3 regions of the Streptomyces sp. NPDC104581 genome follow, and region 2 is predicted to be linked to each of the others. Evidence: riboswitches for the same ligand, from Rfam matches in the RefSeq annotation. Region 2 holds a riboswitch; each other region holds the start of a gene.
What was found. A riboswitch is a leader RNA that binds a small molecule or an ion and turns the genes downstream of it on or off. The one in region 2 is predicted to bind cobalamin.
Positions count from the first base shown of each region.

Region 1 (4,034 bases), on a different contig from region 2:
AGCGTCAGATAGAACTGGACGTGCACGGCCTCCTCGAAGAGCTGGCGCGAGAGGTAGAGCCGCGCCTCGGGGGAGTTGATGTGCTTGTAGAGCGTCAGCACCAGGTTGTTCGCGACGATCGAGTCGCCCGTCGCGAAGAACGCGACCAGCCGGCCGATCATGTGCTGCTCACCGGGGGTGAGCTTGCCGAGGTCGGCGACGTCGGAGTGGAGGTCGACCTCCTCCACCGTCCAGGTGTTCTTGATCGCGTCCCGGTAGCGCTCGTAGAAGTCCGGGTAACGCATGGGGCGCAGGGTGAGTTCGAAGCCCGGGTCGAGCAGGTTCTTCTCTGCGTCGGACGTGGTCATTACTGGCAGGCCTCGCAGGACTCGGGGTTTTCCAGGGAACAGGCGACGGCGTCGGCGTCCGGCGCCGGCTGTGCGGGCACGGGCGCAGGCCGCGCGGGTACGGGCACCGGCGCCGCGGCGGTGACCGGCTGGGACTTCGCCGCGCGGGCGATCCGCGTCGCCGGCCGCGAGCGCAGGTAGTACGTCGTCTTCAGCCCCTTCTTCCAGGCGTACGCGTACATCGAGCTGAGCTTGCCGATGGTCGGTGTCTCCAGGAACAGGTTCAGCGACTGGCTCTGGTCGAGGAACGGCGTGCGCGCCGCCGCCATGTCGATCAGGCCGCGCTGCGGGATCTCCCACGCCGTGCGGTACAGCTCGCGCACCTCGGCCGGGATCCAGCCGAAGGCCGCCACCGAGCCGTTGGACTCGCGCAGCGCCTCACGGGACTGCGCGTCCCACACGCCGAGCTTCTTCAGATCGGCCACCAGATAGGCGTTGACCTGGAGGAACTCACCCGACAGCGTCTCGCGCTTGAAGAGGTTGGAGACCTGTGGCTCGATGCACTCGTACACGCCCGCGATCGAGGCGATGGTGGCCGTCGGCGCGATGGCGAGCAGCAGGGAGTTGCGCATTCCCGTCTTCGCGACGCGCGCCCGCAGGGCCTCCCACCGCTCGGGCCAGTTGAGGGTGGTGTCGTAGTGGTCCGGGTGCAGCACGCCGCGCGCCGCCCGGGTCTTCGACCAGGCGGGCAGCGGGCCCTCGCGCTCGGCGAGGTCGCAGGACGCCTCGTACGCGGCGAGCATGATCCGCTCGGCGATCCGGGTGGAGAGGGCGGCGGCCTCGGGGGAGTCGAACGGCAGCCGCTTCTTGAAGAAGACGTCCTGGAGGCCCATCAGACCCAGGCCCACCGGGCGCCACTTGGCGTTGGAGCGGCCGGCCTGCTCGGTCGGGTAGAAGTTGATGTCCACGACCCGGTCGAGGAAGGTGACGGCGGTGCGGACGCTGTCGTCCAGCCGCTCCCAGTCCAGCTCGCCGCTCCCGGTCACGAACGCCCCGATGTTGACCGAGCCCAGGTTGCAGACGGCCGTCTCGCCGTCGTCCGTGACCTCCAGGATCTCGGTGCAGAGGTTGGAGGAGTGCACGACGGCGCCGGGCTCGGCGGTCTGGTTCGCCGTACGGTTCGACGCGTCCTTGAAGGTCATCCAGCCGTTGCCGGTCTGCGCGAGCGTACGCATCATCCGGCCGTACAGCTCACGCGCCGGGATGCTCCTGCGGGCCTTGCCCGCCGCCTCGGCCGCGCGGTACGCCGCGTCGAACGCGTCGCCCCACAGGTCGACCAGCTCGGGCACGTCGGCCGGCGAGAAGAGCGACCAGTCGCCGTCCGCGTCGACCCGGCGCATGAACTCGTCGGGGATCCAGTGCGCGAGGTTCAGATTGTGCGTGCGGCGCGCCTCCTCGCCGGTGTTGTCGCGCAGCTCCAGGAACTCCTCGATGTCCGCGTGCCACGTCTCCAGATACACGCAGGCGGCGCCCTTGCGCCGGCCGCCCTGGTTGACGGCGGCGACCGAGGAGTCGAGCGTCCGGAGGAACGGCACGATGCCGTTGGAGTGCCCGTTCGTGCCGCGGATCAGCGAACCGCGGGCGCGGATACGGGAGTACGAGAGGCCGATGCCGCCCGCGTGCTTCGAGAGGCGGGCCACCTGGTGGTAGCGGTCGTAGATGGAGTCCAGCTCGTCCAGCGGGGAGTCGAGCAGATAGCAGGACGACATCTGGGGGTGCCGGGTGCCGGAGTTGAAGAGGGTGGGGGAGGAGGGGAGGTAGTCGAGTCGGCTCATCAGGCCGTACAGCGCGGCGACTTCGTCCACGGCGGCCGGGGAGTCGTCCTTGGCCAGCCCGGACGCGACGCGCAGCATGAAGTACTGCGGCGTCTCGATGACATCGCGGCTGATCGGGTGCCGGAGCAGATAGCGGCTGAAGAGGGTGCGCAGACCGAAGTAGCCGAAGCGGTCGTCGGCGGCGGGGTCGATCAGCGCGTCGAGGCGGGCGGCGTGGCGGGTGACGAACGCGGCCGTACGGTCCGCGATCAGCCCCTCCGCGTGGCCCACGGCGACCGAGGAGGAGAACGAGACGGCGCCCTGGCCCGCGGCCTCCTCCGCGATGGCGCGGGTGAGCAGGCGGGCGGCGAGGCGGGAGTACGCGGGGTCCTCGGAGATGAGCCCGGCGGCGGCCTCGGTGGCGAGTCCGCGCAGCTCGGCCTCGTCCGAGGCGGCGCTGCGGCCACGGAGCGCGGCGGCGGCGACCCTGCCGGGCTCGGTGTCGGCGAGGTCGGCGGTGAGGTCCGTGAGGAGCCGCAGAAGGCCCGTCCCGGGTCCGTCGGCCGGTCCGGCCGTCTCCCGTCCCCGCTCGGAGATCGCTGAAGCCGGATCGGCTGGCGCGATGGTCACGTGGTGCTCTCCCTCGCTCGGCTCTGGGCCTCGGGGAGGGCACGGCGGCGCACGGCAGCGTAGGCCGTCCCGGAAACGGGCGGCGCGCGGCGCGGCGTCCACCGGCCCTGCCTCGGGGCCCGGACGTCTCGGCACCCGGTTCGGTCGACCCGGATGCGCCGTCGGCAGGTGCTCGGACTCGCGGGCGCGACGAAGCGCACCACAGCACACCGTTGCGGGACAGTTCCGGATTTCCACCGGATTCTCCTGCGGCGACAGCAGACTTGAGCATACATGTGGGGCTCGTTGGGAGCGGCACCCCCCACATGTTGTGTCGGACCTCCTCGATCAGGGGGAGCGGCGAAGGGCCGCCGCTCCCCCCGGGGGAACAGCGGCCCTTCGGTCGTCATGCTCAGCAGCAGCGGAAGCCCTCCCGCGGGTCCGCCTCGCGTGCGTCCATCCGGTTCCGTTCGAAGGCGCGGCGTGTCAGGGGCTCCGCCGTCGGGTCGCAGGCGCGGGTGTGGGCCACGTAGTGGTCGTACGCCGACTCGCCCGTCAACTCCCTCACGTACCAGCGGATCCGGCCCACCGCGTGGCGCACCTTCGCCGCCGAGGTCATGACCGGCCCGTCCCGGCGCCCGCCCCGGCCGACGCCTTCGTCTCCGCCGCGGCCAGTTCCGCCTTCTCCTCCTTCGTCGCGAACATGCCCGCCGGCGCGACCAGTTCCGACTTCACGTACGGCGTCTCCGAGAGCTTGACGCTCTCCGGGTGCCGGATCGCCTTGTAGCAGACGCGGCCGGCGTCCGCGATGACCACGATGATCAGGATCGCGAAGAGCGCGCAGAGCACGCCGTCCACCGTCGAGTTGGTGACGACCGTGTGCATGTCGTCCATCGTCTTCGCCGGAGGGAGCACCTCGCCGTTGTCGATGCCCGTCTGGTAGACCTCGCGCTGCTTGAAGAAGCCGACCTTCGGGTCCTCGGAGAAGATCTTCTGCCAGCTCGCGGTGAGCGTGACCGCCGCGTCCCAGGCCAGCGGAACCGCCGTCACCCAGGCCCATTTGAGGCGCCCGGACTTCACCAGCAGCGTCGTGCACACGGCGAGCGCCACCGCGGCCAGGAGCTGGTTCGCGATGCCGAACAGCGGGAAGAGCTGGTTGATGCCGCCCAGCGGGTCGTGCACGCCGACCCAGAGGAAGTAGCCCCACGCGCCGACGACCACGGCGCTGGCGAACCAGACGCCCGGCTTCCAGCTGACCTGGCGCATCGGCTTGTACACGTTGCCG
Region 1 is NZ_JBVJNN010000015.1:110,127-114,160, forward strand. It holds gene ACZ61E_RS15135 (ribonucleotide-diphosphate reductase subunit beta) at 1-347, opposite strand, end outside; gene ACZ61E_RS15140 (ribonucleoside-diphosphate reductase subunit alpha) at 347-2,770, opposite strand; adenosylcobalamin-variant (AdoCbl-variant) riboswitch at 2,929-3,028, opposite strand; gene ACZ61E_RS15145 (YbdD/YjiX family protein) at 3,162-3,368, opposite strand; gene ACZ61E_RS15150 (carbon starvation CstA family protein) at 3,365-4,034, opposite strand, start outside.
Region 1: linked by a shared signal. The riboswitch ahead of ACZ61E_RS15140 (ribonucleoside-diphosphate reductase subunit alpha) and the one ahead of metE (5-methyltetrahydropteroyltriglutamate--homocysteine S-methyltransferase) in region 2 are both predicted to bind cobalamin.

Region 2 (4,034 bases):
GGCGGCGGTGCGGGCGCGCACGGCGGGGTCGCGGGTGAGGGCGGAGCCGGCCCGGGAGGCGAGCGCGGCGCGATTGGTGATGAGTTCGGCCGTGATGACGTGGGTGCCCTGCCCGAGTCCGCGTGCCAGGACCGCGATCTCCTCCGTCTTCTGCCGGGCGAAGGCGAGCCAGCGGGTGATCCCGGGGTCGATGTCGCGTTCGTCGGTGGCGTCGAGCGGGACGTGCAGCAGGGAGCAGGAGGCGGCGACGTCGACGCGGTCGGCGAGGCCGAGGAGCGTGCCCAGGGTGGTGAGGGACCTCTCGTAGTCGTTGATCCAGATGTTGCGTCCGTCGACGACGCCCGCGACCAGTCGCTTGCCGGGCAGCCCGCCGACGGCCGCGAGGGCGTCGAGGTCGGCGGCGGCCGATGCGGTGAGGTCGAGCGCGAGTCCGTCGATCGGGGCCCTGGCGAGGACGGGCAGCGCGTCCCCGAGCCGGCCGAAGTAGGAGGCGACGAGCAGTTTGGGCCGGTCGGCCGCCCCGCCCAGCTCGCGGTAGGCGCGGCCGGCGGCCTCCAGTTCGGCGGGGGTACGGTCCTGGACCAGCGCGGGCTCGTCCAGTTGCACCCACTCGGCTCCCGCCGCGCGCAGGTCGGCCAGGATCTCGGCGTACACGGGCAGGAGCCGGTCGAGCAGGGTCAGCGGCTCGAAGCCGGCGGGGACACCGGGGGCGGGCTTGGCCAGCAGGAGGTAGGTGACGGGGCCGACCAGGACCGGGCGGGCGGTGAGGCCGAGCGCGAGGGCTTCCCCGAACTCGGCGACCTGCTTGGCCGGGTCGGCGGTGAAGACGGTGTCCGGGCCCAACTCGGGCACCAGGTAGTGGTAGTTGGTGTCGAACCACTTCGTCATCTCCAGCGGCGCGACGTCCCGGGTGCCGCGAGCCATGGCGAAGTAGCCGTCCAGCGCGTCGGCGTCAACCGCCGCGCGGTGCCGTTCGGGGACGGCGCCGACCATGACGCTGGTGTCCAGGACGTGGTCGTAGTAGGAGAAGTCGCCGGAGGGCACTTCCTGGATGCCCGCTTCGGCCAGTTGCCGCCAGTTCGTACGGCGCAGCTCCTCGGCGGTCCTGCGGAGGGCGGCGGCGTCGACGCGGCCCTTCCAGTAGCCCTCGACGGCCTTCTTCAGTTCCCTGTTCCGTCCCTGGCGGGGGTAGCCGTACACGGTGGCCCGTGCTGCCGCGGCCGCGGACTTCTCTGTCACGGAACTCTCCTTCGCGAGATGTGTCCTTGAGGTCCCGGGGACGGGACGCGGGCGCGAAGGGACGACCGATCGTGCGGTCCACGCCGCGTCGTCGGACGCGCGTGCCGCTCGATATGTGCGCCGACCCGCCCACGAGGTCACCGGAACGACCGCGCGCGATCGGTCACGCGCGGGCAACGGGCAGGTCTTCGGACTCGTGGGCCCGTCTCGTACCGTTCACGAGACTCCTACTGGCCGTCGCTTCCCAGACCCGTCCGGGCCCAGTGCGTATGACGGCGGTCGTTCCCACTCACCGCTGCGGGGCAGTCCCGGATTCCCACCGGGTTCCCTCTTACGACGCACCTGCCTGGCGGACAGGGACGAACCAGCTGCACCGACCAGCCTAGAGGGCCGGGCGGCGGGCGCACACGTGTGGACCACATCGCGGACGGGGGAACGGGCGAGGCGATCCGGGCGCAGGAGGCACGACGGGTCCCCGGTGCGCGCAGGAAGGGGCGGGCCGGTCCCCGCGCTCCGCCGGCCGCACGACGAGGGCGGCGATGTTCCACGCGTCGTCGTCGCCCCGGTGGTGGCGGCCCTCCAGCGGGAGGCCGGCGCGGTGGTCCCTCGCCGGTGCCCGACAGGTCGCCTCGACGCCGACCATGCTCAGCAGGTGCCCCTCGTCGTCCATGGGGCCGGGGGAGGAACGGCCCGGTCCCCGGTCATCCGGTTTCCCGGCGGGCGGCGAGCGGCGGACGCAAAGTGGCAGGCGGCGGAAGGTGGTTGGGCGTCACCGGACGGTGCGTCGGGTCTCAGGTGCCGGCGTTCCCCGCCCGGCCGGGCGGGGCGGACTGATGGCCGTGCGGAAGGTCGCGCGTCAGGGTGGGGACGGGGCGCGGGATCGTACCGAAGTCGTTGTCCGGGTCGACGGGAAGGCGGTTGATGACCGCTTCCAGCCGGGCCGGAAGGGTGGGGCGGCTGCCGGAGCGGCACTGGGTCAGGAGTTGGTGACGGATGCTCTCCGGCAGCAGGGGGCGCGCGGCCGGGGCCGGCGGCGCGCTGTCCGGTGCGGTCAGTCTGCGGGCCTCCGCACGCCAGTGCCGGGCGTCGCTGAACTCGGCACGCCGTCCATGGGCGAGGTAGAGACAGAAGGCGGCGGTGCGGTTGCCGCCGCCGGCCGCGAACTGCCACCAGAACTGGGCGGCGTCGTGGTCACGTGCCAGATGGAGCAGCGCGCCGAAGACGACCGCGCCCTCGGGGTCCGGCCGGTCGTCATCGGCCAGCCGTGCCAGGGCCGTTGCCGCCTGCGGGGTGTCGACGATGAGGGAGACCGCGAGGTCGAGGTCGCGGGCGGCCTGCTCGTGCGCGGCGGGAGTGCGCGGCGCGCCGGAACCGGGTTCGGAGGGTACGCGGGCGGCCCTGGCCTCGACCCGTCGCCTGGCGGCTTCGGTGTCGTAGTCGGTGTAGGTGTCGACGAGGACCTCTGCCTGGTCGAGCAGGGTGCTGATGGAGGCGTGGTCGTTGGTGCGCACGGCTACCCTTCCGTCTCGGTCGGTTCGATGGCCAGGTCGAGTTCGCGTGCCAGGCGGCGGCGGGCATGCTGTGCCTGGGAGCGTACGGTGGCGAGTTCGATGCCGAGGTACTCCGCGACGTTCTCCTCGTCCTCGCCGAGGACGAACCTGAGGACGATGATGTCGTACTGACGCTCGGGCAGGTCCATGATGGCGCCGTACAGGCCGAGTTCACCTTCCAGGACGGTGAACTGGTCCCGGGTGCCGTCCCGGAGGAGTTTGGCGAGTGCCGCGTGGAAGGCGGCGGTGCCGACGAGGAGCGGCCGCAGTCCGCGTTCGTCGAGCCAGCGGTGGGTCTCCTCCTTCAGCAGCGACCAAGCGTAGCGGGAGACCGACTCCCGGGCCAGCGCGTGTTTCCAGTCCCGTTTCAGGTGCGCGCAGGCGGTGTCCACCACGGTCTCGGCCGCGGGGCGCCCGCCGACCTGGGAGTGGGCGTAGCGCATCCATAATTCGCGGTGGTAGTCGTGGAAGGCGTCGAAGGTCAGGCCCAGCCGTCCCTGCCGGGCGTCGTCGGGGGCTTCTCCGGTGCCGGGGGCGTCCGCGGCCCGTGTCCTGGGGGTACTGGCGGCCATCATTTTCCGCTCTCGGACGCGCGCGTCGGCGCGTCCGGTGTCGGGGCGGCGCCCGACGGTGTGTGGGGGGCGTACTGCGGACCTCGGAGGTGGCGTGCTCCGGCGCGCGCTTCGGTCGCCGGGCCGCTTCTCGTGGCGGTCCTCGGGTGGCCGGTGAAGACCCGGGCGAAGGTTCCGCGAACCGCCGGGGCTTCCCGATCGAGTTCCACGCATGTCCTTGGGGGGGGGTGGGGGGCACCGTGCCGCGCCACGGTGGAGCGGATCTCGGTGGAGACGGGATGTCTCACTCGACAGCCAACCGGAAGAACGGGCGTCTTGTGCAAACCTTCGGTCAATTGTCTTCGCCGACGGTAATAGTATGACTACTTAGGCGTTCGGGTGACGGTTTCGGAAACCTGTTCCCGTTCGTCCGAACAGACCGCCATGGCCCGGCGGAACGCCCCTCGCTCCCGCGGTTGTTCCGTGCGGACGGCGGGAAGTGAACCCCGGTGGCGGAGGGGGCGCCGGTACGGCGCGCACCCGGGCCGGCCGACCGGACAGCGAACCACTCCTGGGGGCGTGGCATGGCGGAGAACAGCACGGTGGACCTGAAACTCGATCAGGCGCATTCGGCCCGTATGTACGACTACTACCTCGGTGGCACCACGAACTTCCCCGCCGACCGCGAGGCGGC
Region 2 is NZ_JBVJNN010000001.1:195,544-199,577, forward strand. It holds gene metE (5-methyltetrahydropteroyltriglutamate--homocysteine S-methyltransferase) at 1-1,239, opposite strand, end outside; cobalamin riboswitch at 1,402-1,623, opposite strand; partial or broken gene ACZ61E_RS00895 (DNA polymerase III) at 1,736-1,834, opposite strand; gene ACZ61E_RS00900 (hypothetical protein) at 2,031-2,750, opposite strand; gene ACZ61E_RS00905 (RNA polymerase sigma factor) at 2,753-3,364, opposite strand; gene ACZ61E_RS00910 (SAM-dependent methyltransferase) at 3,925-4,034, shown strand, end outside.

Region 3 (4,034 bases), on a different contig from region 2:
TCCGACCCCGCGCTCGCCCGGCTCTTTCCGGACGCCTACGGCTTCGGCGACGACACCGACGACGAACTGCGCGCGTACGCCTCCGAGTTCAGGCGCTTCACGGAGAACGACCTGCGTGACCGCAAGCGTGCGGACGGCCTGGCCGTCGTCCGCGGCCTGGACGCCCTCTCCGCGTCCGGCGAGGGCGGGGCCGTACTGAAGCTGACGCCCGACGACTGCCGGCACTGGCTCGGCGCGCTCAACGACCTGCGCCTGACGATCGGCAGCAGGCTGGACGTCTCCGACGAGGACGAGGGCGAGAGCCTGTACCGGCTGCCGGACTCCGACCCGCGCAAGCCGATGGTGATGGCGTACCTGTGGCTCGGGGCGCTTCAGGAGACGCTCGTCGAGACGATGATGCCGTGACGGTCCGGTGTGTGATGCCCTGACGGGTCCGCCGGTCCGGCCTCCGCGCCCCGCTCCCGCGACGGGCCCGTCACAGGGTCCGACCGCCTCCGTCACACCGTCTCCGGACGGACATGCTCCGCTTCCTCGGCGGACACTCAACTCCGGACAACGATCGCGTCACCGCCCCCGCACGCTTTGCGATTCGGGGGGAGATTCGTCCGCTTCTTCCTGTGTGCCGCGCCACAGCCGCCTCCGCGGATCGCGGCCCGGCCCGTGGTAAATCTTCACGACCACCGGCACAGGCTAGGGAGAAAGGGCGCATCACCATGACCTCCCCACAGGTCGACAACACCTCGGACAGGCCCTCCGCGGACACCTCGGAGGAGGGCTACGAACGCGGACTCGGCAGCCGCCAGGTCCAGATGATCGCGATCGGCGGCGCCATCGGCGTCGGTCTGTTCATGGGCGCCGGCGCGAACATCGCCAAGGCCGGGCCGAGCATCATCCTGATGTACGCCCTCGCCGGCGTGGTGATCTTCTTCATCATGCGGGCGCTCGGCGAACTGCTGCTCTACCGGCCGGTCTCCGGCTCCTTCGCGGAGTACGCCCGCGAGTTCCTCGGCCCGTTCTTCGGTTACGTCACCGGCTGGACGTACTGGCTCATGTGGATCGTGACCGGCATGGCCGAGCTCACGGCCGCGGCGATCTACATCCACTTCTGGTTCCCCGCGATCCCCCAGTGGGTCAGCGCCCTGGTGTTCCTCCTGGTGCTCTTCGGCGTCAACCTGATCTCCGTCAAGATCTTCGGCGAGGTCGAGTTCTGGTTCTCGATGGTCAAGGTCACCGCCATCATCGGCATGATCGTCATCGGCCTCGGCGTCCTGACCCTCGGCTTCTCCGACGCCGGCGACACCGCGGCCACCGGCAACCTCTGGCAGCACGGCGGGATCTTCCCCAACGGCATCGGCTCCAGCCTGATGACCCTCCAGGGCGTCATGTTCGCCTACCTCGCCGTCGAACTCGTCGGCGTCACGGCGGGCGAGTCCGAGAACCCGGAGAAGACGCTCCCCAAGGCGATCAACACGCTGCCGTGGCGCATCATCGTCTTCTACGTCGGCGCGCTCACCGTCATCCTCGCCGTCGTGAAGTGGACCGAGTTCAGCGAGGGCGAGAGCCCGTTCGTGCACGCGTTCGCCAGGATCGGCATTCCGCTCGGCGCCGGAATCGTCAACTTCGTCGTGCTGACGGCGGCGCTGTCGTCCTGCAACTCCGGTATGTACTCCACCGGCCGGATGCTCCGCGACCTCTCCGCCAACAAGGAGGCGCCGAAGGCCCTGGGCAGGCTCAACAGGCGCCGGACACCGGCCACCGGCATCGCGGCGTCCGTCGCGCTGATGGGCATCGGCGTCGTCCTCAACTACGTCGTCCCCGAGAAGGCGTTCCTGTACGTCACCTCGGTGGCCACCGCCGCCGGTATCTGGACCTGGATGATGATCCTCATCAGCCACATCAAGTACCGCTCCGCCGTCGTCGCGGGCCGGCTCCCGACGTCCCCGTTCCCGGCCCCGGGCGGCTCGGCCCTGAGCTGGGTGGCGCTGGCGTTCCTGTCCTTCGTGACCTGTCTGATCGCCTACGACTCCGACGCCCGTGTCTCGCTGTACGTCGGCGCGCTCTGGGCGGTGTTCCTCGTCGGCGGCTGGGCGCTGCTCAAGAGCCGCAACCCGGAACTCGCGGCGCGCGCCCCCGAGGGCCCGAACGAGCCGGAGTTCGCCAAGGCCGGCGACTGACACCCACCCCGCGACGTCCCGGCGGCTCCCCGTCGGCCGCCGGGCGTCCCGGCACCCGTCTCACCAGGTGGCCTCCGTGTCTCACACACGGAGGCCACCTGTCTATCCTTCACCCCATGCTGACCATCACCCAGGCGCTGTACGACCAGATCGTCGCCCACGCGCGGGCGGACCACCCCGACGAGGCGTGCGGCGTGATCGCGGGCCCCGAGGACAGCGACCGGCCCGAGCGCTTCATCCCGATGCTCAACGCGGCCCGCTCGCCCACGTTCTACGAGTTCGACGCGGACGACCACAAGAAGCTCGACGACGAGCTGCGCGAGCGCAACGAGGACCTGGTGGTCATCTACCACTCGCACACCGCGACCGAGGCGTACCCCTCCCGCCGGGACATCGACCTGGCGATGGAGCCGTTCGCCCACTACGTCCTGGTCTCCACCGCCGACACCGACGACATGGGCCCCTTCCAGTTCCGCTCGTACCGCATCGTCGACGGCGAGGTCACGGAGGAAGAGGTCGAGGTCGTCTGACAAACTGACGCCGTCCAGGGCGGCAGGACCCAGGAAGCCGGTGTGAATCCGGCACGGTCCCGCCACTGTGACCGGGCCCCGCGCGCGAGCGGGGGCCCGGAAGCCAGGAACTGACCTGTCGCCCTTCTCCCACCATGCCAGGGGACGCGGAAATCCCCCGGAGGAGGCCCAGTCATGCCCTCGCGACGCCACGCGCTCATACCGGCGGTCCTGCTACCGCTGCTGCTCCCGCTCGCCGCCTGCGGCGCCACCCCGGACCCCGTCCGTGCCTCCGGGGCACCGGCCGGCGGATTCCCGTACACCGTCACCAACTGCGGTGTGCGGACCACCTTCGAGGCACCCCCGAAGCGCGTGGTCACGATGAACCAGCACGTCACCGAGATCATGATCGAGCTCGGCCTCACCGACTCCCTCATCGGCACCGCCTGGCTGGACGACGCCGTCCTCCCCGCCTACCGGAAGGCGTACGACAGCGTCCCGGTCATCGCCGAGGAGTACCCCTCCAAGGAGAGACTCCTCGCCGCGAACCCCGACTTCGTCTACGGCGGCTACGCGAGCGCCTTCGCCGCCAAGGACGGCCGCACCCGCGACGAACTCAAGGACGCCGGCATCGACACCCGGCTCAACCTGGAGAGCTGCGCCGAGGGCCGGACCTCCATGGACGACGTGTTCCGCGAGGTCCGCGAGGTCGGCCGTACCTTCGGTGTCGCCGACCGCGCCGAGAAGTGGACCGCCGGAGCGCGCACCACCCTCGCCACCACCGCCGCCGCGACCGAGGACGTGGAGCCCGTCCCGGTCTTCGTCTACGACAGCGGCGACAAGACCGCGTTCACCGCGGGCGGCAGGGGCATCGGCAACGAGCTGATCCGGCGGGCCGGCGGACGCAATGTCTTCGCCGACCTCGACAAGTCCTTCGGCGACGCCACCTGGGAGCAGGTCGTGGCCCGCGAGCCCGAGACGATCGTGATCTACGACTACGGCGCCACCACCGTCGCGCAGAAGAAGAAGCGCCTGCTGGAGGACCCCGTACTGAAGGACGTCCCGGCGATCAGGAACAGGAGCTTCGCCGTCCTGCCGCTCTCCGACGCCGTCCTCGGCGTCCGCGCCCCCGCCGCCGTCCGGCGCCTCGCGGCCCAACTCCACCCAGGGGCGGGACTCTAGAGGGCTCCCGCCGTCATGACCTGCCGGACCCCGCCCGGCCACCGCCGGCTGCGGCACGCCCTCGTGCTCGCCTCGCTCGCCGTGGCCCTCGCCTGCGCCGCCGTCGCCGGGCTCGCGCTCGGCTCCGTCCGTATCCCGCCCGGTGAGGTCCTCACGATCCTCACCGGCG
Region 3 is NZ_JBVJNN010000016.1:25,394-29,427, reverse strand. It holds gene ACZ61E_RS15490 (DUF2017 domain-containing protein) at 1-405, shown strand, start outside; gene ACZ61E_RS15485 (amino acid permease) at 714-2,174, shown strand; gene ACZ61E_RS15480 (M67 family metallopeptidase) at 2,291-2,704, shown strand; cobalamin riboswitch at 2,685-2,837, shown strand; gene ACZ61E_RS15475 (ABC transporter substrate-binding protein) at 2,879-3,865, shown strand; gene ACZ61E_RS15470 (FecCD family ABC transporter permease) at 3,881-4,034, shown strand, end outside.
Region 3: linked by a shared signal. The riboswitch ahead of ACZ61E_RS15475 (ABC transporter substrate-binding protein) and the one ahead of metE (5-methyltetrahydropteroyltriglutamate--homocysteine S-methyltransferase) in region 2 are both predicted to bind cobalamin.